3 regions of the Shewanella sp. GXUN23E genome follow, and region 3 is predicted to be linked to each of the others. Evidence: predicted binding sites of a transcription regulator. Region 3 holds the regulator's gene; each other region holds the start of a gene.
What was found. Region 3 encodes LexA, which represses DNA repair genes until DNA is damaged. Its sites were predicted from a motif close to TACTGTATNNNNATACAGTA; they were not measured.
Positions count from the first base shown of each region.

Region 1: the regulator LexA is predicted to act here: its motif matches at 1,738-1,757, upstream of recG (ATP-dependent DNA helicase RecG).
Region 2: the regulator LexA is predicted to act here: its motif matches at 2,903-2,922, upstream of dinG (ATP-dependent DNA helicase DinG).

Region 1 covers NZ_JBOZWP010000024.1:15,024-22,465, forward strand. The annotation lists gene ACRRUX_RS17310 (penicillin-binding protein 1A) at 1-493, shown strand, start outside; gene ACRRUX_RS17315 (calcium/sodium antiporter) at 566-1,495, shown strand; gene recG (ATP-dependent DNA helicase RecG) at 1,759-3,849, shown strand; gene ACRRUX_RS17325 (DUF3014 domain-containing protein) at 3,984-4,859, shown strand; gene ACRRUX_RS17330 (rhodanese-like domain-containing protein) at 4,990-5,307, shown strand; gene ACRRUX_RS17335 (FMN-dependent NADH-azoreductase) at 5,429-6,031, opposite strand; gene ACRRUX_RS17340 (YiiD C-terminal domain-containing protein) at 6,268-6,723, opposite strand; gene dtd (D-aminoacyl-tRNA deacylase) at 6,735-7,172, opposite strand; gene ACRRUX_RS17350 (alpha/beta fold hydrolase) at 7,228-7,442, opposite strand, start outside.
Region 2 covers NZ_JBOZWP010000021.1:4,557-11,998, forward strand. The annotation lists gene ACRRUX_RS16135 (DNA polymerase II) at 176-2,560, opposite strand; gene dinG (ATP-dependent DNA helicase DinG) at 2,945-5,020, shown strand; gene ACRRUX_RS16145 (sulfite exporter TauE/SafE family protein) at 5,045-5,818, shown strand; gene ACRRUX_RS16150 (primosomal replication protein) at 5,815-6,477, shown strand; gene ACRRUX_RS16155 (DUF2057 domain-containing protein) at 6,488-7,174, shown strand; gene ACRRUX_RS16160 (histone deacetylase family protein) at 7,174-7,442, shown strand, end outside.
Region 3 covers NZ_JBOZWP010000003.1:44,752-52,193, forward strand. The annotation lists gene plsB (glycerol-3-phosphate 1-O-acyltransferase PlsB) at 1-2,340, opposite strand, end outside; gene lexA (transcriptional repressor LexA) at 2,499-3,119, shown strand; gene ACRRUX_RS03970 (cell division inhibitor SulA) at 3,116-3,604, shown strand; partial or broken gene coxB (cytochrome c oxidase subunit II) at 3,981-5,084, shown strand; gene ctaD (cytochrome c oxidase subunit I) at 5,115-6,728, shown strand; gene ACRRUX_RS03985 (cytochrome c oxidase assembly protein) at 6,731-7,297, shown strand; gene ACRRUX_RS03990 (cytochrome c oxidase subunit 3) at 7,294-7,442, shown strand, end outside.

The DNA.
Region 1 (7,442 bases), on a different contig from region 3:
AGGTACCGGCTGGAATGGCACAGCCTGGCGCGCGGCCCGGGTGATCAAACGCCACGATATCGCCGGTAAGACAGGTACCACCAACGAGTCTCGTGATACCTGGTTCAGCGGATATACACCGGATCTGGTGACAACCTTCTGGGTTGGTTTTGACGATCACAGCCGTGAGCTGGGACGTACCACCTGGCGGGAAAATGGTCCAAAAGATCAAATATCCGGAGCCGAATCCGGTGCTAAAACCGCCGGTCCGGGATGGAATGAGTTTATGCGAGACGCTCTGGAAGGTACGCCTGAGCATCAGATCACACCACCCGAAGGGATTATTTCGGTGAGAATTGATCGGGCTACCGGTAAGCTGACCCACAAAACAGACTATACCTCCCGGTTTGAGTATTTTGTCGATGGCACTCAACCCAGAGATTATGCCACTGAACATCAACCGGATACGGAACTGTTCAACGATACGCCGGTATCAGACGATCTGTTCCAATAAACACTTCCACCCCGACCCTATGTCGGGGTGGTTGCTTCAACCCTAATATTTATCGAGTGTATGTAAATCATGATGATGACAATGCTGGCCATAGTCGGTGGCTTTATTATTCTGACCGTTGGTGCTGAATCACTGGTACGTGGTGCCAGTGCCGTGGCGCTGCGTCTGGGGATTACCCCCCTGGTTATCGGTCTGACTATCGTTGCCTTCGGTACCAGCGCCCCTGAACTGGCGGTCAGCCTCAAGTCAGCTCTGGCCGGTAACTCCGGCATTGCCTTGGGCAACGTCATCGGCTCCAACATTGCCAACATAGGCCTTATTCTGGCGCTGACCGCACTGATCCGCCCAATCCAGGTACAGTCGCAAATGGTGAAACGCGATATTCCGCTGATGATTATCGCCAGTCTGGTTTTCTGGTTCATGCTGTTCGATGGAGAACTGGGCTTTGTCGATGGACTGATTCTGGTGATTGCGCTGTTAAGCTACCTCACTTTCAGCTATATGAGTTCCAAAAACAGTGATGAAGAGCTGGATGTCGATACCACACCCCAGCATCCGGCGCTGTCAGCCCTGTTTATCATTGCCGGTATTGCCATGTTGATTGGTGGCGGTGTGCTGTTTGTCGATGGTGCGGTTGAACTGGCTAAAGCATTCGGCGTCAGCGAAGTGGTAATTGGTCTCACCATAGTGGCCATTGGTACCAGTATGCCTGAACTGGTGACCTCTGTAGTGGCGGCCATGAAAGGGGAAAGCGATATCGCTATTGGTAACGTCGTCGGCTCTAACCTGTTCAACATTCTGGGGATCCTTGGTATCACCGCATTGGTGCAACCGGTATCTTCAGCCGGACTGGAAAACTTTGATTTCACTGTGATGCTGGCGTTGGCAGTGGTGCTGCTGCCATTTGCCTGGACCGGTCTGCGTATCGGTCGCCGCGAAGGTGCCGTCATGTTAGCCGCCTATCTTGGTTATATTGGCTATCTGGTGGTCAATGCTGCGTAATACCAATTTCATTTAATCGTTGATCTGTTTCAGCGGGAGCTCAATGCGCTTGAGGTAAGTTCATTGAATCAGAATCCCTGACACGTGCTGAATTAATCAAACGATTAATGAGGTTGGTATAAACGATAAACCAAATGAAACGGGCGCCCTGGCGCCCGTTTTTTATATACCGCGACGGAATTGACTCTCCTTCGGGCTGTGATGGCTTTTACGCCATTGCCTTGAGCCCAGTGTCTGATAGTATATGTATAAATTCACAGTAATTGAGTGCTAACGCCTTGCAGCGGCTGGATCTTATCCCCATTACAGAACTCAAAGGTGTCGCCGCCAAAATGGCTGAGCGACTGGCCAAGCTGGGTATCCACACAGTTCAGGATGTGCTGTTTCATCTGCCTGCGCGTTATGAAGATCGCACCCGCATTTTCCCGATTGCCGATTTAATCCCCGGCAGCTATGCCACCGTTGAAGCACAAATCCAGTCGACCCAGATAATCAACGGTCGCAAGCGCATGCTGATCTGCAATGTGCGTGATGATTCCGGCGCCCTGACCCTGCGTTTTTTTAATTTCTCCATGGCGCAGCGTAACGGTCTGCAAACCGGTATGACAATTCGTGCTTATGGCGAAATCCGTACCGGCATGCATCAGTTGGAAATCATCCACCCGGAATACAAACTGACCCAGCCCGGAGACTCACCGGTACTGCAGGAGACTCTCACTCCCGTCTACCCCACTACCGAGGGCGTTAAGCAGGCTGGCTGGATAAAACTCACGGATCAGGCCCTCTCGATGCTCAGCGACGATAATCTGCAGGAGCTGTTGCCGCCAGCGCTGCAACCCGGTGGCATCAGCCTGGCTGACGCCATTCGTTTGCTGCACCGGCCTCCGGTGGATATTTCTGTGTTTCAACTGGAGCAGGGGCAACATCCGGCACAGCTGCGACTGGTGCAGGAAGAGCTGCTGGCCCACAACCTGTCCATGCTCAAGCTGCGTCAGCGCAGTAATCAGGACAAAGCCGTTGTACTGCGGGCCACAGGCCAATTGCTCACCCCATTTCTGGCGTCGTTACCCTTCAAACCGACCAACGCCCAGCAAAGGGTAGTGAAGGACATCACCACAGATATTGAAAAGCCAACGCCCATGATGCGACTGGTGCAGGGCGATGTGGGATCTGGTAAAACCCTGGTCGCCGCCATGGCCGCGCTGCAGGCAATTGAAAGCGGCTATCAGGTCGCCATGATGGCGCCAACCGAGCTGCTGGCCGAGCAGCACGCCACCAATTTTCAACAATGGTTTGAGCCTTTGGGTATTCACGTCGGCTGGCTGGCGGGCAAACTCAAGGGCAAGGCCAGAACTCAGGCACTGGAAGACATCGCTTCAGGTCATGCGGCCATGGTGGTGGGCACTCATGCCATTTTTCAGGAACAGGTGAACTTTCACAAACTGGCACTGATCATCATTGATGAACAACACAGATTTGGTGTTCATCAGCGACTTGGGCTCAGGGAAAAAGGCGCCAGTCAGGGATTCCAGCCACACCAGCTGATCATGACCGCCACACCTATTCCCAGAACCCTGGCGATGACGGCCTATGCCGACCTTGACACGTCGGTGATCGATGAGTTGCCGCCGGGCCGCACCCCAGTTACGACTGTCGCGATTGCCGACTCCCGTCGCCAGGAAGTGATCGAGCGGGTCAGGCAGGCGGCGCTGAATGATAACCGCCAAGCCTATTGGGTCTGCACCCTGATTGAAGAGTCCGAGGTGTTGGAGTGTCAGGCGGCAGAGGATACAGCTGCGGAGCTGAAGTTGGCGCTGCCGCAACTGCAGATAGGCCTGGTGCACGGGCGCATGAAAGCGGCTGACAAGCAGGCTGTCATGGATGAATTCAAAGCCGGTAAATTGAACCTTTTGGTGGCAACCACTGTCATTGAAGTAGGGGTAGATGTACCCAATGCCAGTTTGATGATTATCGAAAACCCGGAACGACTGGGTCTGGCACAACTGCATCAATTACGGGGTCGGGTCGGCCGGGGCGCGGTGGCCAGCCACTGCGTTCTGCTGTACAAACCACCGCTGTCCGTCACCGCCACCAAGCGTCTGGGCGTACTGCGCCAGAGCAACGACGGCTTTGTGATCGCCCAGCAGGATCTGGAGATCCGCGGACCGGGTGAAGTGCTGGGTACCAAGCAAACCGGTATTGCCGATATGAAAATTGCTGATCTGGTCAGGGATCAAGCGCTTATCCCGCATATACAGAAACTCGCACGGCATGTGATGGAACAGGCACCGGACAATGTCGACGCCATCATCTATCGCTGGCTCGGTGACAGGGAACAATTCGTTCAGGCGTAATAGTGCAGATTAATTGCCGTTAGCCCTGGTAGGCATCCCTGGGGAATTTTGGCAGAATGAAATCCCGCAGTTTGCGTGTTTTCAGTTTATTACCTGTGATGGCCTGCGGCCGACACAACAGCTAAGGAAGTAACATGCAAGTCAATAATGAAGACAGATTGGCCCCGCAGGAGAAATCCTCTGGCACCAATGGCGTCGCGATTATCGCAATAATCCTGGTGCTGCTGCTCTCGGGCGGCGCGTATTTCTATTTCAGCAAAGACTCGGCTCCCGAGCCGGAAATTACGGTAGAGGAAATCACCCTGCCGGAGCAGGCTCCACCAGAGCCACTGCCGGTGGCAGAAGCGGTACCAGAGCCAGAACCAACGCCGGTGCCCCATCCCCAGCCAGAACCTCAGACGCCGGCTGCACCGGCGAGCGAGCCGCTGCCCAGTCTGAATGACAGTGATACTTTTATTGAAGACAAAACCCTGAAATTGGCTGATGGCATGGATATCAGCAAGTTGCTGGTTACCCAGAATATGGCACGCCAGTTTGTGGTGTTTGTCGACAATCTGGCTCAGGGGGAACTGGCCAGAAAAGTCAGCCCGCTCAAGGGCCCAAGCCAGATATTCACCGTCACTGATATCACTGACAAGACATATCTGAATCCGGACAGTTACCACAGATACGATGTGTATGCCGATTTTCTTTCCAGTCTGGATGAACAGCAATTGGTCGCCACTTATGACAAACTGCAACCACTGCTGAATGAAGCGTTCGACGAGCTGGGATATCAGAATACCGACTTCAACGAGCGGGTGACTCAGGCTATCGACCAGATGCTGGCAGCACCTGTGATCGAAGATCCCATTGAACTGAATACCATCAGTGTTAACTATCAATTTGTGGACCCTGAACTGGAGGCACTGCCTGCAGCTCAGAAACTGATGATCCGCATGGGACCGGAAAACAGCCGTAAAGTCAAAGCGGTATTAAAGAAGCTCAAGGCACAGCTGACGGCCCAGTAACAGACTGACTTTGCCTGAAAGGAGCCTTGGGCTCCTTTTTTTTGGTCAAATTTCGGCTTGAACCCAACAATTCATTAGAATAATCTAATCAAAAATCACAACACTGTATCCAACAATGAAGGAGTGAGATATGCAATCCATACCTCCCGTTGAAGTCGAGCTGACCAGTCCGGCAACATGTAGACAATGGGTCGGCAATCAATGTCAGATTATCGATGTCAGAGGAGAAGCGGAGTTTGCAATGGCCCACTATCCGGGTGCCTGCAATATTCCCCTAGATCAACTGGCCGACTGGGCCCGGCAAATCACTGACAAATCAACACCACGGATCTTCTATTGCGGCAAAGGTATTCGTGCACAGATGGCAATCAATCTGCTCAGGGAGCAGGGTTTTACTCAGTTGGCCAACGGCGGCTCACTGGAGCAGCTAAAGGCGACTCTGGCCTGACAGAAAGAAAAAACGCTGCCCGATTACTCGGGCAGCGTGTAGAGCCAAGGTTCAGAATTAATGTAACACTAACTTTGAACAGGGTTGATGATGGTATAAATGGCTCTGAAACCAAAAAGGCTTAATCAGCCTGATTGATGAGGGCTTCCAGCTCGTTTGCAGCCTGCTTCATGCTGGCCTTTGCCTGTTCCCCATCCATGTTTAATGCTTCGGCATAAACGACATCAATATCGTTAATACCTATAAAATTCAATACAGTCTTCAGGTAGGGCACAACATGATCCGTCGCCGCTCCCTGATGGATCCCGCCCCGGGTCGTCACCAGGATGACGTTCTTGCCCTGAATGAGCCCCTGCGGACCTGTATCTGTGTAGCGAAATGTCACGCCTGCACGACAGATAAGGTCTATCCAGCTTTTCAGTTGTACAGGTACGCCAAAGTTGTACATGGGCGCAGCTATCACCAAAGTATTGTGCCCCTGGATTTCAGCAATCAATTCATCCGACAATACCAGCGCCTCGCGTTGACGCTCACTGAGCGAATCTCCGCCCCGCAATCCCATCACCAATTCGCCATCAAGCACTGGCAAAGGGCTGGCAACCAGATCCCGGACCGTCACACTGACGCCTTTATCATGGTACAAAGATTCGGCATGATTCAGCAACTGGCCAGACTGCGACCAATCTCCCAAAATGCTTGATTTTACGAACAATACTTCTGACATACCTGGCTCCAATCTGGCTCATTTGATGATTTAGGCCAGTCTATTGTCAGTCTGTGCAGAATAAAATTACCAATATTGCAATCTAATGTTCGTATAAAAAGAATCGTTGTTCCCCAAAAAACAATCTGCCACAGACTTCTTATGCCTGGAAAATTGTTCACGGAACAGTCAGGAGCCCACTGTGGATGCAGAGGTTATCAGAAACAATAAATCAACACCATACAAACAGTTGCACATCAAATGTTGACTATGGGGAGGCTGACATAGATCCCCCGGAACTGAGCACAGGGGATACCTTCACAGCTAAGTGAAATCTGCAGCTCCTGCTTGAGTTTCTGACCTCGCCGCAATTTGCCGACATCGATATTGTCAAATCTCACAGACGCCACAGGCGCGCTGACAATAGGCGCCAGATAGCGGATATCTGCTCGGCCAAGAACGATATCCCCCTCAACATCTCCCAGTTGCTGTGCCAGCCAAACAGCCCCCCAGCCGGTCAGGGTACACAGGGTATAAATACTGCCGGCAAACATGGATTGGTGAAGATTGATATTCGGCTCTAGCGGCGCAGACACCGACAGCACGCCATTGTCGGCATCCACTGGCTGCAACTGCATAAACCGGCTCACCGGGATAGTCTGATGCCAGGTATGAGCCAGCTCGTTCAGCAGTGTTTGAATATCCTTATCCATATTTAATGCCTTCAAACCTGTAGATGGAAAGTCACCGGGCCGTCGTTGAGCAGCTCAACCTTCATGTCTGCCGCAAATTGACCGGTTTCAACCTGCATCCCCTGCGCCCGGCAATACCCGACAAATTCAAGATACAAGCTCTCTGCCAATGCGGGAGTACCCGCTCCGGAAAAGCTGGGACGAAGCCCCCGGCTGGTGTCTGCCGCCAGCGTGAACTGGGAAACCACCAACAGACTGCCGCCAGCCTGGCTGACGTTCAGATTCATCTTGCCAGCCTCATCACTGAACACCCGGTATTTCATTACCTTGTCGGCAAGCTTTCGCAGTTTTTCCGAATCGTCACCCTGCTCTACCCCAAGCAGTACCAACAGCCCTGTCCCTATGGCACCGATAACCTGATGCTCCACAGTCACACTGGCGCGGGATACCCGCTGAATTAACGCTATCACTGACCTTTCCTCGTTGGCAAAACCGCCGCCATTACCGGCACCGGAAAAACGGGGATCATAATGGGTCACATCGACCTGCGCCAGCCATCTGCTCAATCGCCATCTTCACCGCGGCAAACATGCGCGGATCGGCCAGTGAATGATGAGACGCCGGTACAACCCGCAATGTCAGATTGGCGGGGAAAGGTTGCAAACCACGTTTGAGCAAGGTCGCCGGACATACCCAATCATTCTCGCCCTGCAGAATGTCACAGCGAACAGCCAGGTTCC
Region 2 (7,442 bases), on a different contig from region 3:
GTTGTTATTTTTCTATCCTAGACGTGCAGCAGATTAGCAAGACACTTTGACAGCACCCAAGTTGGATTTAGCAAAAACTTGCGCCATGTATCACTTTTATAATGAAAAAACATTAAGAAATAGCGTTTTTAACTTTTGCAAAACACGGTTAAAACACGAGCTATATATTTAATCACTAAATTAACACGAGCTGAGATGAGACAACTTTGTCGTAATTTAACTCCAAAACTTGCAGTACCGGTTCTGCAACAGATTTCAATTGACGTTGCAGATAATAGTTATAATCAATGGCAGCGCTAAGATATTCGATAGGTTCGGCCCCCTGAACTGTTATCACATAACGTATTTTTGCACCACGCCGTGCATATGCTGCATTTCCTGAACGTAACGCCAACAACTCCGCCGCTTTAACATGGGGAGCCGCCCTGGCAGTATAATCAGCTGCGTTTCGTTTCAATCGCTTGGTAAAAATAAGCTGTTCATCCAGCTTGCCTGAGTAGAGCTGTGTCGCAATATCCCGTAGATAGGCATCAGGTGACTCACCGGCAAACAATCGCCGGTACAACTCCAGCTGCACAGTTTTGGCCAAGGGTGTCCAGTCACTGCGAACCTGCTCCATCCCCTTAAATATCAGCGTATCCTCGCCAAGCTCCTGCTTCAGACCCACATAGCGCTTTTTGCTGCCAAGTTCAGAGCCCTTAAGCGTCGGCATAAAAAACTGACGGTAATGACACTCAAACTCCAGCTCCAACCAACTCTCCAATTGAAATTCATGTTGCAACCTTTTACGCCATTGCTGATTGATGTTGTCAACCAGCTGGCGCCCCACCTGCGCCATCGGCAGCCTGGAATCCTTTACCCATACAAATGTTGAATCCGTGTCACCATAGATAACCGTAAAACCCGCCTCCTCAATCCAGGCTTTGGTCTGTTTCATTATTTCATGGCCACGCATGGTAATCGAACTGGCCAACCTGGCGTCATGAAAAACACAACCTCTTGAGCCCAACACCCCATATAGCGAATTCATGATGATTTTTATCGCCTGGGATAAAGGGCCATTACCAGCCGATTTGGCTTGCTCACGCATTGCTGCCAGATTGGCAATAAGCGCTGGCAGAATGGGTGATTTTCGACTGAAACGCGCACCGAGAAAACCGGCAACCGTATCAAGCTCATTCAGCTGCAGTCCTTCTATCAGTCCCTTGGGGTCAATCAGAAAGGTCCGGATAATGGAGGGATACAAACTTTTGAAATCCAGTACCAGCACATCCCGGTATAAACCGGGCAGTGAGTCCATGACATATCCCCCTGGACTCTCCAGCCCGTCAAAAGGGGACATATGCGGTGCAACATAGCCTGCACGGTGCAGATGAGGCAGGTACAGATGATTAAAGGCAGCCACCGACGCCCCAACCCGCCCCAGCTCCAGCCCGGTCATTCGTGAGCGCGCCAGTACAAATTCAACTAACTGTGTTTTTTTGAAGATCTCCCACACCAGACGACAATCGGTGAGATTGTAGTAAGCAAGTGCTGACTTGTTGTGAACGAACATGCGTTCAATTTCACCTCCCCGATCATCAACCTTATCAATGGCTTTCCCTTCTCCAAGCAGTTCTCTTGACACATTCTCCAGCGAGTAGCTGTCAAACCGGTAAAACGCCGCTTTGAGCCAGTCGATGCCATCCAACACCACCCGCCCGGGGAGATCCAGAGTTTCAGGTCGGAAGGTGTCTGCAATTTTCCAGCCCAATAACGTTTGACCACGCCCCAGCTGCAAGGACATCCCGTACAGTTTTGCCCTGCGATACAGCAACGCCAGGTCGAAGGTCACCACGGCCCAACCGATAATAAAATCGGGATCATGGTCAATAAACCATCGCTCAATCCCCTTCAGCAGTGCGTACTCATCGGCGAACCAACTGACGTCACAGCGAATGGATTCTCCGGACTGACTGCTCACTGAGTGAGTGGTCGCTCCCTCACCCACCATCAGCACGGCGGCGTGAGCGTCGGAATAAAAACCCGCCGAGTACAACTCTCCTGAGGGACTGCACTCAAGATCAAATGAAACGGCAGAGTGTTCCATTTGAAGCGAGGCAGCTTTCGCCCGCAGCAGCTGATAACAGGGTAAACGGCCTATATCTGCCAAACGCAATACCTGAGCCTGTAAATCAAGGTTGATGAATCGCTCGGTCAAATACCGGGTTTGCGGACGAGTATCCGCTTCGAACAATGCAATACCGGCATCAGTCGCCATTCTTGCCAACTCAGCCATTGCCCGATGTTCACTGCAATAAAGGGCGGCCACGGGCTGCAAGGCAAAACTCTGTAAATTCAGGTTCCTGATTTGGTTAATGCGAGCCCCCAATGCCTGCAGCCGACCAACATCAGATTGATGGCAAAAGGCCACATAATCGGCTTGCGGCACTTCCAATACCGCCGGACCATCAGGCGTTTGCACCATATACTGTAAACACCAGGCATCAACTCGCTGGACCCGGTGACGGGTGAGTACTCTGGCGGTCAATATTTGCATTTGTGAAGAATCAGGTTTCATCGGGACTCTGACGCGGATATTTGAACTGAGTCTATCATGGCTCCCGCCACATACGGATGAAACGGATGGAGCGGCGAAACTCGATTGCGCGGATAGCGTAGACAGGTACTCTTTTGCCGAAGTAGTGCGCTATAAAATATCCCGTAATCCAATGAATCCAATTTACCTGATGGTTTCAGCTCAAGCAGCAGTCGCTCAGCCAAATCAGGGAAATAGCGTCTGAGTCTGTCCGGCCGCCATGCATCCGATAAACAATCCCCGTGGCGTTTCCGCTGAGGCGCCATTGTCAGCTGTTGGCCTGAGTAACAGCCAGCGACTTCTGTCATTCCCGCCAACGAAGTTTACTGTTATTCTATACAGCACTTTCCACCACCAATTGCCCGCATGCTGTCTGACAACGTCAAAACCCAAATCCGAACCATCTACAAAGCCATTGCTTCGGCGCTGCCTAACTTCCGTTCCAGACGGGAGCAGAACTATATGGTGGCCGAAATTTCCAAAACTCTGGCCGGGGAATATGACAAACACAGACGCATCATAGTAGTGGAAGCCGGTACCGGTATCGGTAAGTCACTGTCTTATATTCTGGGTACCATTCCTCTGGCACTGGCCAGCAAAAAAAAGGTGTGTATCGCGACTGCCACAGTAGCGTTGCAGGAGCAGTTGCTGCACAAAGATCTGCCGTTTTTCCTGCAGCATTCTGGTCTTGATTTTAAATTTGGACTGGTAAAGGGACGCCAGCGTTACGTGTGCCTGGCGAAACTGGAAATGTTGATCGGCGGTGACAACGGCATGCAAATGGCCATGTGGCAAACCAAGCCGGATCAAAGCCAGGTAGATATGCTGCAGACGTTGCTCAAGGATTATCACGAAGGGCGCTGGAACGGTGAGCTCGATACACTCAAGACTCCCATTCCGGATCACCTGTGGCAACAGATCGCCTGTGACAAACACAGCTGCCATCGCCAGAATGCCAGTCACAGAAACTGCCCATTTCATAAGGCCAGAGAAGATGTGGACTCCTGGGATGTGTTGATTGCCAACCACAGTTTGCTGTTCGCCGATCTTGAACTGGGGGGCGGGATCATTCTGCCTGACCCAGAGGATATGTATTATGTGATCGACGAAGCGCACCACCTGCCCATCGTTGCCCGGGATTTTTCCAGTGCCCAGGCAACCCTGCGGGGAGCCACTGACTGGCTGGAAAAGATGATCAAGCTGAGTGCAAAACTGCAAAATCAGCTCAAGACCACCCACATCATCTCACCGGTACAAATGCTGCAGGACTATGCAGCCGATCTCACCACCTTGCTCAATCAAATGGCAAATTACTGCGACACTCAGGCCAGTCAGTTTGCCAACAGTGAAGGCAGGCTGCGATTTGAGCATGGAAAATTGCCTGACGTCATCAAACCGCTGACGGAGAATCTGGCCACCAGCTCCAACCTAGCACTCAAACAATTCAACAAGATGCAATCGGTACTGACGGAAGCCATTAAGGATGGCGAGCTGCCCAAACATCAGGCTGATACTTTGATGACAGAATGTGGCTTTATGCTGCAACGGCTGGAGAATCTGGCCAAGCTGTGGAAAATGGTCGCCAGAGAAGATAACAGCAAAGGCGCGCCACTGGCGCGCTGGGTCGAGCAACTTACCGGGGGCAAACAGGTCGATTATCTTTGGTGTGCCTCCCCCATTGAAGTCGGCTTTATGCTGGAGTCGATGCTGTGGGAAAAGGCCGCCGGAGTGGTACTTTGCAGCGCAACCTTAAGAGCCCTCAATCGGTTTGAACATTTCGCCCATCAGGTGGGTTTATCGCTGAATGATGGCAGCCGATATCTGGCGCTGCAGTCGCCCTTTGATTTTGAAAACAATGCAACGCTGTATTTGCCCCGAATGCGCACTGAGCCTACCGATGATCAGTATACCGCTGAGCTCGCCGAACATATTCTTAAGCTGGTCGAGGATGAAACCGCCACACTGGTGCTGTTCGCTTCTTACTGGCAGATGGAAAAGGTCGTTGAGTTACTGGAAGGTAAACTGAAGCAGCTATTGCTGGTTCAGGGCTCGGCGCCAAGACAGCAGTTGCTTGAAAAACACAGGCAAAGATGCGACGCAGGAGAAAGCTCCATTCTGTTCGGCACCGGCAGTTTTTCCGAAGGTCTTGACCTGCCCGGCGACTACCTGACCAATCTGATTGTCACCAAGTTGCCGTTTGCGGTGCCAACCTCGCCGGTCGAGCAGGCCCACGCCGAGTACATCAAGCTCAAAGGTGGCAATCCGTTTCTGCAACTGACTATCCCGGATGCGTCACGAAAGCTGGTACAAAGCTGTGGTAGATTGCTGCGTAAAGAACAGGATTATGGTCGCATCACGATCCTTGACCGGCGTCTTGTCAGCAAAAGATATGGTGCCTCATTGATGGATGCGCTGCCGCCATACCGCCGGGTAATTGAGTAATCTGCAGGATATACAGGGACTGATTTGGAACTGTTAAGTGACCCTTCCAGCCTCGCCATACTGGCCGCGGTTGGTTTTATTGCCGGGTTTATCGATGCGGTTGTCGGAGGGGGAGGACTGCTGTCGATCCCCGCCCTGCTGACGCTGGGACTGCCCCCTCATCTGACACTTGGTACCAATAAGCTGGCATCCAGTTTCAGCTCCTGCATGTCGGCCTGGACCTACTACCGAAAACAATTTATTACTCCATCATTCTGGCTGCATGCAGGCATCGCCTGCATGCTTGGTGCCATAATCGGCACTGTCACTGTTTCAGTTGTCGATAACCGGATACTGGAAAAAGTGCTGCCGCTTATCATCATTATTATTGCCATCTACACCGCACTCAATCCCAAAGCCATGGGATGCGATAAACGCCAGCCCCCAGCCAGACCACCCCGCCGTCTGACACAATGGCTGCATGGCCTGCCCCTGGGCTGTTATGATGGGTTTGCTGGCCCCGGCATTGGTGCATTCTGGACAGTCACCGCATCGCGGCTTTATCAGTTACCGGTGTTGCACAGCATTGGGCTGGCACGGGCCATGACCTTTATCAGTAACGTTACCTCTCTGACGATATTTTTCACCCTGGGGTTGGTCGATATACCACTGGGACTTGCTCTGGGGGGCTGCATGATGCTGGGCGCCTTTATCGGCGCCCGTGTTGCCATCCGATTTGGTCTGCCATTTATTCGGCCGCTGTTTATCATCATAGTGATAACAATAGCCGCCAATCTTGCCTGGAGAGCCTGGCTTTGAAACAGGATGAATTGATCCGTCGCTTACGCGCCCAACTGCGCAGCCTGGAGCAGGAAGTATTGCGCCACGACCAGAGTCTGCCACCGCAGGACAGCAAGTTGCTGCAGAATGTTGAACGCTTCAACCATGAACTGTTCAGCCAAACCGGTGGCCGCCTTCAACCCTGCATAGGTCAGATAGCCAAACATATAGACAATCTCGAGCGCCAACTGAAACTCAATCTGAGTGCCGAGATGATTAATCTGACCTGCGAGCGGATTCAGGACAAGTTTGTCGCCCTTAAACGGGCTCTGGGTACAACCTCATTGAACCTGAAAGACATGCGTCAGACCCGGGACAGCAAAAGAGCCAATTACGCGCGAAAACAGACTGGCAGGCATCAATCCTCCGGATTTGACTGGATCGCCGCCAGTGTGATGCAAAATAGTCACCAACTCTATGAAGAATTGAACAAACATTTGAACTGGGCCAAACGAATCGAGCAAAAAATCGAGGAACTCAATGCAGGGCTTGATAATTGTGCCAATGCTGACAAAATCAAGCATCAACAGGAAATACTGGCGATGCATCGCCGCCTGGGAAAATGTCGCCAGGCCATCAGTTATATCGAAGATCGCATCCAGTTGCTGGAACGGCCTTTCCGAGATTACAACCGCTAAAGGAGCAAGAATGAAATCGTTACTGCCTGTGACCGCAATGCTGGCACTCTTTGGCCCGGCCTCTGCCATGGCCGGCAACCTGACCATCCCAATGAGCTTTGAATATCTGGCCATGGATGGACAAACCATTGAGTCCAGTGTTTTCAATCACAAAGCGGACCTTGCTCTGGCCCCCGGAGAGCACAAAATCGCCATCCGCTATAACGAAATGGTCGAGGATGACTTCACTGACAGTCAGAGTTTTGTAAAATCCGCTCCCTTTATTGTCACGCTGGTGGCCACAGAAGATGGCGAATACCGCCTCAGGCCTGCCGGAGCCAAAGAAGTTAAACATCCACAGAAGTTTGCCAAAGCGCCTCAGGTTGAAATCATTGCCGACAACGGTGGAAAAGTAGCTTACAGCGTGGAATACACCAATCTGGAAGAGAGCACCTTCTTCTCCCGTCTACTGGGTGACAATACCGGTGTCAATCTGAACCATGCCGCCGTCGCCGCAACATCCGAGGTCGCAGTAGCTGCAGCATCACAACCGGTACAGGGCACCTACAGCCAGACCAATAGCACCGCACCAGCCAACACTCAGGCAAATGCCACTGACAGTGCAGCGCATGCTGAGCAGATGCTGCAATACTGGTGGCTGCAGGCTGATCAGGAAACCCGCAAACAATTTATGAGCTGGGCCATCAAGCAACTCTGATGATCCCTCTGGTCTATCACGCCAGCTATTCCCAGCTGGCGTTACCGCCCAATCACAGATTTCCGGTATCCAAATACCAGCACCTGCGTGATCATCTGCTATCCAGCGGGATTGCGCAGCCTGCGCAGTTCTTCAACCCAACGCCCATCGATAAATCCGATCTGCTCACTAGCCATAGCAGCGACTATGTCGAAGGTTTTCTGTGTAACCAGCTGTCCCCTGCCATGATGCGCCGCATCGGATTTCCATGGAGCGAACAACTCTGTGT
Region 3 (7,442 bases):
CCGCTCAATGACCTCAGGCTTCGCCTTACCGGCCAGATAACCCAGGTCCTTGAGACGAACACTCAGCGTACCGTACAGCTTCTTGTCATAAAACTCTGGAGCGGTCACCCCGTGCAAAGCCCCAAGACGCTGCGCCAACAGATGACTTTCTGCTTCCAGCTCGGCCCGCTCAATAGCAGGACGGGACGCCAGCAGATTAAAGATAATGGCGTAACGCTGCATGGTTTCGCTGATAAGGCCACTGAGCAACAGCAGCATATTGATTTTACCCTGATTGACCTGATAAACCGTTTCACCTGAGATCAATCCCTCTTCAACAAACTCACTCAGCAGCCTGTCGACATATCCGGTCAGATCATCAATTCCCATAAAGAGCTCTGCCTCAAGCAAAGGATAGAACTCCTTCACTGTATCCTGCACTGAATCTCTGGAGCAGGCCTCATAACGGGTCAGGCAGTTGGCAATCAACGCAGGTACAATCAGCAAGTGAATGATGTTATTGCGATAGTATGTCATCGACAGGGTATGCACCGGGTCAATTCTGACAATATCTCCCAGTCCGTCAGATTCCTGCACCAGTTTTTTCAATTCCAGCCCCTGATCCACCAGCGACTGGCCATCTCCCTCAACGACAGACATATAGCCGGTGTAAGGCACACCTTTAAGCAACTTCAGGTAGAGATCCAGTTGCTTTTCCAGTTGATTCCGCTCAAGTGCATTTTGCTCTGCAGCAAGCAATACCGCACTGTTCAGCGTAACGGCACTGGCCGCAGCGGCATCATTGATATTGGTCATGACTCTGGTGGCCAGCTGATTCACCACAGGCGTCAACCAACTGGGCTTGCTTTCAGGTTCATTTGCCAACTGCTCTCGCCAATCTGCCACATTCTCGGTAAGAAAATTCTGCAGATTGATAGGCTGACCGAAATTTACATAACCCTGGCCGAAGTTACCCAATTTTCGAATGGCACCAAACACCTGCCAAACCGACTCTTTTTCCTTCTTCTTACCACTGAGTTCTTTGTGATATGTAGCCACTTCCATTACATGGTCATACCCCAGATACACAGGCACCAAAGTCACCGGGCGTTCAATACCGCGCAATACACTGTTGACCGTCATCGCCAGCATTCCGGTTTTAGGTACCAACAAACGACCGGTACGTGAGCGACCACCTTCGGTGAAATACTCTACCGAATAGCCTTTGGCAAACAGCTGATCCAGATACTCGCGGAACACTGCGGTATAAAGCTTATTACCGTTGAAACTGCGACGGATGAAAAATGCGCCACCACGGCGGAACATAGGACCGGCTGGCCAGAAGTTCAGATTGATACCGGCCGCAATGTGCGGAGGCACCATGCCCTGAAAGTACAGAATGTAAGACAGCAGCAAATAATCCATATGGCTGCGATGGCAAGGCACATAGACAATTTCATGGCCATCATGATGTAACTGGCGTACATGCTCGGCACCTTTGATATTGATGCCCTTATACAATTTATTCCACAACCAAGTCAAAATACGCTCAGCGATGCGCACCAGCGAGTCAGAATAGTCCGCCGCGATTTCATCCATATACTCAATGGCGCGGGCTTTCGCCTCAGCTTCGGAAATCTGCTTGGATGCGGCCTCTTCTTCAATAGCCCGCTTGATATTTTCAGCATTCAGCAACGAATGGAACAACGCCTGACGGTTAGGCAGCGCAGGTCCTGTCATCACCTTACGCTGACGACGGAAGTGCACTCTGGCGACTCTGGCAAGCTTGTGAGCAATGGACTGATCCGTGCCGTGCTCATCTGCCATATAGCGCAGAGATACTGCATTGGAAAACTGAATAAAGTTGTGACGCCCAAGGAACAGAATCATCAGGGCTTTGCGCAACCAACTCGGGTCTTCGCGTTCAAGCACTGCAGCCTTCATGGTGTCATCATCTTTACCCGGAGTCCGTCCCCAAAACAGACTCACAGGAACCAACTGCACATCCAGCTCACTGTCCTGACGGTGTAATTCCAGCAACTGGGTAAACGCCTCAAGGAACGGTTCGTTGCCCGCTCTGCGACCAAACAGCGGTTTGGCACCTTCCAGACACACCACTCTTGGGATCATTCGCCCTTTCAACATCAAAGGTTCGTTTGGACTGGGCAACCCCAACTGCTGGCTGATATTCAGCAACACGTTCATATCACTGAAGGACGATGTCTTCAGGACATAAATCATCGGCCGCTCGGGATCCAGATTCAGATCATCGAACGGGCGCTGTGGCACGGTAATAGTGTGAACCAGCTTATCCTGGATCCACCTGAGGGATTTCAACCAAAAAGAGTCTTGTTTGGACATTATTTGCTGCAATCTACATCACATTGAATTGTGACATAGAATATCAGACATAACCCGCCCAGCGCCACGCACTCTCAACTAACAGAATTGAACAATACTTGCACTGCAAAAAATACTGTATATACTGACAGGTACTGTATGAAAAAACAGGGACCGACATGAGACCGCTGACGCCACGCCAAGCCGAAATTCTTGAGCTGATTAAACGCAACATTGCCGATACAGGCATGCCCCCTACCAGAGCAGAAATCGCTTCAACATTGGGTTTCCGCAGCGCCAATGCGGCTGAAGAGCATCTTAAGGCCCTGGCCAAAAAGGGCTACATCGAGATCATGCCCGGCACCTCCAGAGGCATTCGTCTGCCTCAGGAAGAAGCACAAAATGACGACCCTGGGTTGCCATTGATCGGGCAGGTTGCTGCCGGCGAACCCATTCTGGCGCAGCAACATGTGGAAAATTACTATCAGGTTGATCCTGCCATGTTCCATCCCCATGCTGATTTTCTGCTGCGGGTGCGCGGTGACAGTATGAAAGATATCGGCATTCTGGAAGGCGACTTGCTGGCAGTCCATAAAGTACAGGATGCCCGCAACGGACAGGTTGTAGTCGCCAGAGTGGAAGACGATGTCACCGTCAAGCGCTTCGAAAAGAAAGGCAATGTCGTTTATTTGCACGCTGAAAATGCTGCCTACAGCCCTATCAAGGTAGATCTGACCTGCCAACACCTAACCATTGAGGGTTTGGCTGTTGGAGTCATTCGCAATGGAGACTGGCTATGAACAAACTCGTCGGCACTGCCCCCCGCCATCCAGGCTTGTGGCGCTCTCACAGCAGTGACAGCGACGCAGGACGGATCCTGACACTGCAAAGTGAAAATCGCGGGCTGAGTGAGTTGCACAGCTGTGCTCCTCAACTGGCACAACTGAGTCAGCAGGGCCGCTGGATTGTTCTTATCAATGCTCCCAAGTTCGAATATCGTCAGCTATTAGCGAAGGCCGGTGTGCGTATGGACAGAATCCTGCTGGTTCGTGGCAGAGATGAAGTTGAAACCTTATGGGCGATGGAAAGAGCACTGACAAGTGGTACGTCCAGTGCAGTGATAGCTTGGAGTTCGCCTCTTGATGAAAGGGATCAACGCCGCTTGCAATTGGTTGCCAAAAGCGCCAGAGCAATAGGATGGTTAATTGAAGATGTGAATGCTCACTCACAATTCAGACATGAGCACCGTTTGATCAACACGGTAAAATTGCAAAACTTTCACTGAGCACTCAGTCTGTATTTTCCCACCAGGCCCCTTGATAGGGGCCTAACCGTTTATATTCCCCTGAAAAATTTCATTTGCGCCTTGAGCTTGATCAATATTTGCGCAGCAAGTAATGTAAATTTAAAGGGCAAATTTTCTGCCCAACTCTCCTCTAATAAAACTGACCGGAAGAAGTTGGTAGCAGAATTAAAGTCAAATGGACGGCGATTAGTGTGTCGTTTTGCTGTCGGTATACCGTGTTCAAATGAAGCGCGGTGCCGAATACACTAACAGTCTCATTGCTTTTTGTGGGAACCGAAGAGTTAACATAGAGCAGAGATTTACTGTGTGACTCTTCTTTGTAGTTGCGGTTGCAATTATACAGAGGAGATGTCTTTTGAAGCATTGGCTGTATCTTTTAGTAGGGCTGTTTGCCCCTGCACTGACGGCATCGGAATTGCCGCTCAATATGACCCAGGGGGTCACAGAAATCAGCAATAAAGTCTATGACCTGCATATGACTATTTTGCTGATCTGCTGTGCCATTGGCGTGATTGTATTTGGATTGATGTTTTATTCCATGCTCAATCACCGTAAATCCAAAGGTGCCGTTCCGGCACAATTTCACGAAAGCACTAAAGTTGAAATAATCTGGACCCTGATCCCATTCCTGATCCTGATTGGTATGGCGATACCTGCCACCAAAACCTTAATTGCCATGGAGGACACCAGCGATGCCGATATTACTGTGATGGTTACCGGCTCTCAGTGGAAATGGCACTACAAATATTTTGATGAAGACATCGAATTCTTTTCGATATTGTCGACCCCCAGAGATCAAATCGACAATCAGGCTCCGAAAGATCCCCATTATCTGCTTGAAGTGGACAAACCTCTGGTGTTGCCCACCAATAAAAAAATCCGCTTTCTGGTGACCTCTGAAGACGTAATTCATTCTTGGTGGGTACCTGCTTTTGCCGTTAAAAAAGATGCAAATCCCGGCTTCATCAACGAGGCCTGGACCAAAATCGAGCAGCCTGGAACCTATCGAGGCCAGTGTGCTGAGTTGTGCGGTAAAGATCATGGCTTTATGCCTATCGTTGTTCAGGCTATGCCGGAAGCCGAGTTTGCTGCGTGGGTCACGGCGCAGAAGCAAGCCGCATCGACTGCCGCGGCTCAGGCCGAGGCGGCACTCAGCCAAACTCTTTCCAAAGAAGAATTGATGACTCAAGGCGAACAGGTTTATCTGGCTCGCTGCGCTGCTTGTCATCAGCCTAATGGTGCCGGCCTGCCCGGCGTATTCCCCAGCCTGCACAAGAGCCCGGTTATTCAGGGCCCAGTAGCCGGACACCTCAATATCGTCATTAATGGTAAGCCGGGAACGGCTATGCAGGCCTTCGGTAAACAGCTGACAGCTCAGGAAATTGCCGCCGTAATCAGCTACGAGCGCAATGCCTGGGGTAATGACAGCGGCGATCTGGTTCAGGCCGCAGATGTCAGTAACTTTGAGAAATAACGGGGAGCGCACAAGATGACAAGCACGACTCACGATACCAATACCGTCTTGGACCCCGCATCTCATGGTGATGAACATCATGACCATGGTCCTGCCAAAGGAATTATGCGCTGGGTTCTGACAACCAATCACAAAGACATTGGCACACTCTATCTTTGGTTCAGTTTCATCATGTTCCTTATCGGCGGTGCCATGGCGATGGTGATAAGGGCAGAATTATTCCAACCTGGTCTGCAATTGGTGGAACCTAATTTTTTCAATCAGATGACCACTGTTCATGGTCTGGTGATGGTTTTTGGCGCTGTCATGCCAGCCTTTACCGGACTGGCCAACTGGATGATTCCACTGATGATCGGCGCGCCGGACATGGCGTTACCTCGGATGAATAACTGGAGTTTTTGGATCCTGCCCTTCGCTTTTTTAATCCTTATCAGCTCACTGTTTATGGAGGGCGGAGGCCCTAACTTTGGCTGGACTTTTTACGCTCCCTTATCTACCAACTATAGCCCTGATACTACCGCCCTGTTTGTGTTTTCGGTGCATATCATGGGGATCAGTTCCATCATGGGTGCAATCAACGTAATTGTTACCATAGTCAACCTGCGTGCCCCCGGGATGACCTGGATGAAACTGCCGCTGTTTGTCTGGACCTGGCTTATTACTGCCTTCCTGCTGATTATGGTTATGCCGGTGCTCGCGGGAGCGGTAACCATGGTATTGACCGATAAATTTTTCGGCACCAGCTTCTTTGATGCCGCCGGTGGTGGCGATCCTGTGATGTTTCAGCATATTTTCTGGTTTTTCGGGCATCCGGAAGTTTACATCATGATCCTGCCCTCGTTCGGGATCATCTCATCCATCGTGCCGGCCTTCAGCCGTAAAAAGCTGTTCGGCTATTCCTCTATGGTTTACGCCACAGCCAGTATTGCAATTCTGTCATTCCTGGTATGGGCGCATCATATGTTCACCACAGGGATGCCTCTGGCCGGTGAGTTGTTTTTCATGTACTGCACCATGCTGATCGCTGTACCGACTGGCGTCAAAATCTTTAACTGGGTCGCAACCATGTGGCGAGGCGCGCTGTCATTCGAAACTCCTATGCTGTTTGCCCTGGCTTTTATCATCCTGTTCACTATCGGGGGTTTTTCAGGGCTGATGCTGGCAATCACACCGGCTGACTACCAGTATCACGATACCTATTTTGTGGTTGCGCATTTCCATTATGTATTGGTATCAGGAGCGGTGTTTTCCATTATGGCGGCAGCCTATTACTGGCTCCCAAAATGGACCGGACACATGTATGACGACACTCTGTCCAAATGGCACTTCTGGTGTTCACTTATCTCAGTCAATGTACTGTTTTTCCCAATGCACTTTGTCGGCCTGGCGGGTATGCCAAGGCGAATCCCGGATTATGCGCTGCAATTTGCCGACATTAACCAGATAGTGTCCATAGGCGGGTTTGCATTTGGGCTGTCACAGCTGATCTTTTTGGTAGTGGTCATCAAGTGCATCAGGGGCGGGGCACCAGCGCCGGCCAAACCCTGGGAAGGTGCGGAAGGTCTGGAGTGGGAAGTACCCAGCCCTGCGCCGTACCACACCTTCACCACACCACCAGAGGTGAAGTAGTCATGGATAAGGCTAGGCAAAACCGCAAACTGATAGGACTGCTGCTGTTGGGCTCAGTTGGTATGTTTGGTTTTGGTTTTGCGTTGGTGCCTTTATATGACGTGCTGTGCGATGCCCTGGGAATAAATGGCAAAACCAGCACTACAGCGGTGACTTATCAAAAGATGGAAATAGATACCAGCCGCAGCATTGCAGTGGAATTTATAGCCATGGTACCTGGACAGATGTCCTGGGAATTCTCCCCTTCGGTAAAACGTATACACGTTCATCCGGGTGAGTTGGTCCGTACTCATTTTAACGCAGCCAACCTGACCGACCACACTATGATTGGTCAGGCAATTCCCTCTGTGTCTCCCGGGATAGGCGCTGCCTATTTCAATAAAACCGAATGTTTCTGTTTCAATCAACAAACACTCAATGCCCATGCCAGTGCTCAGTTGCCGTTGATTTTTTATGTAGATCCTGCACTGCCGGAGGGCATTACCACTTTAACTCTCTCTTACACCCTATTTGATATTACCGCTCAAAGCCTGAGCAGCGGGAATGTAGAGCAAGGAGCTGCGAAATGACAACCAAATATCAAGCCTACTATGTGCCGGCACAAAGTGCCTGGCCTATCGTCGGTGCAATCGGGCTGTTTTTAATCGCCTTTGGCGCAGGCACGCTGGTATCCCAGCTGGATACAGGTGGTGGCATTGGTCCTTACATTCTGAT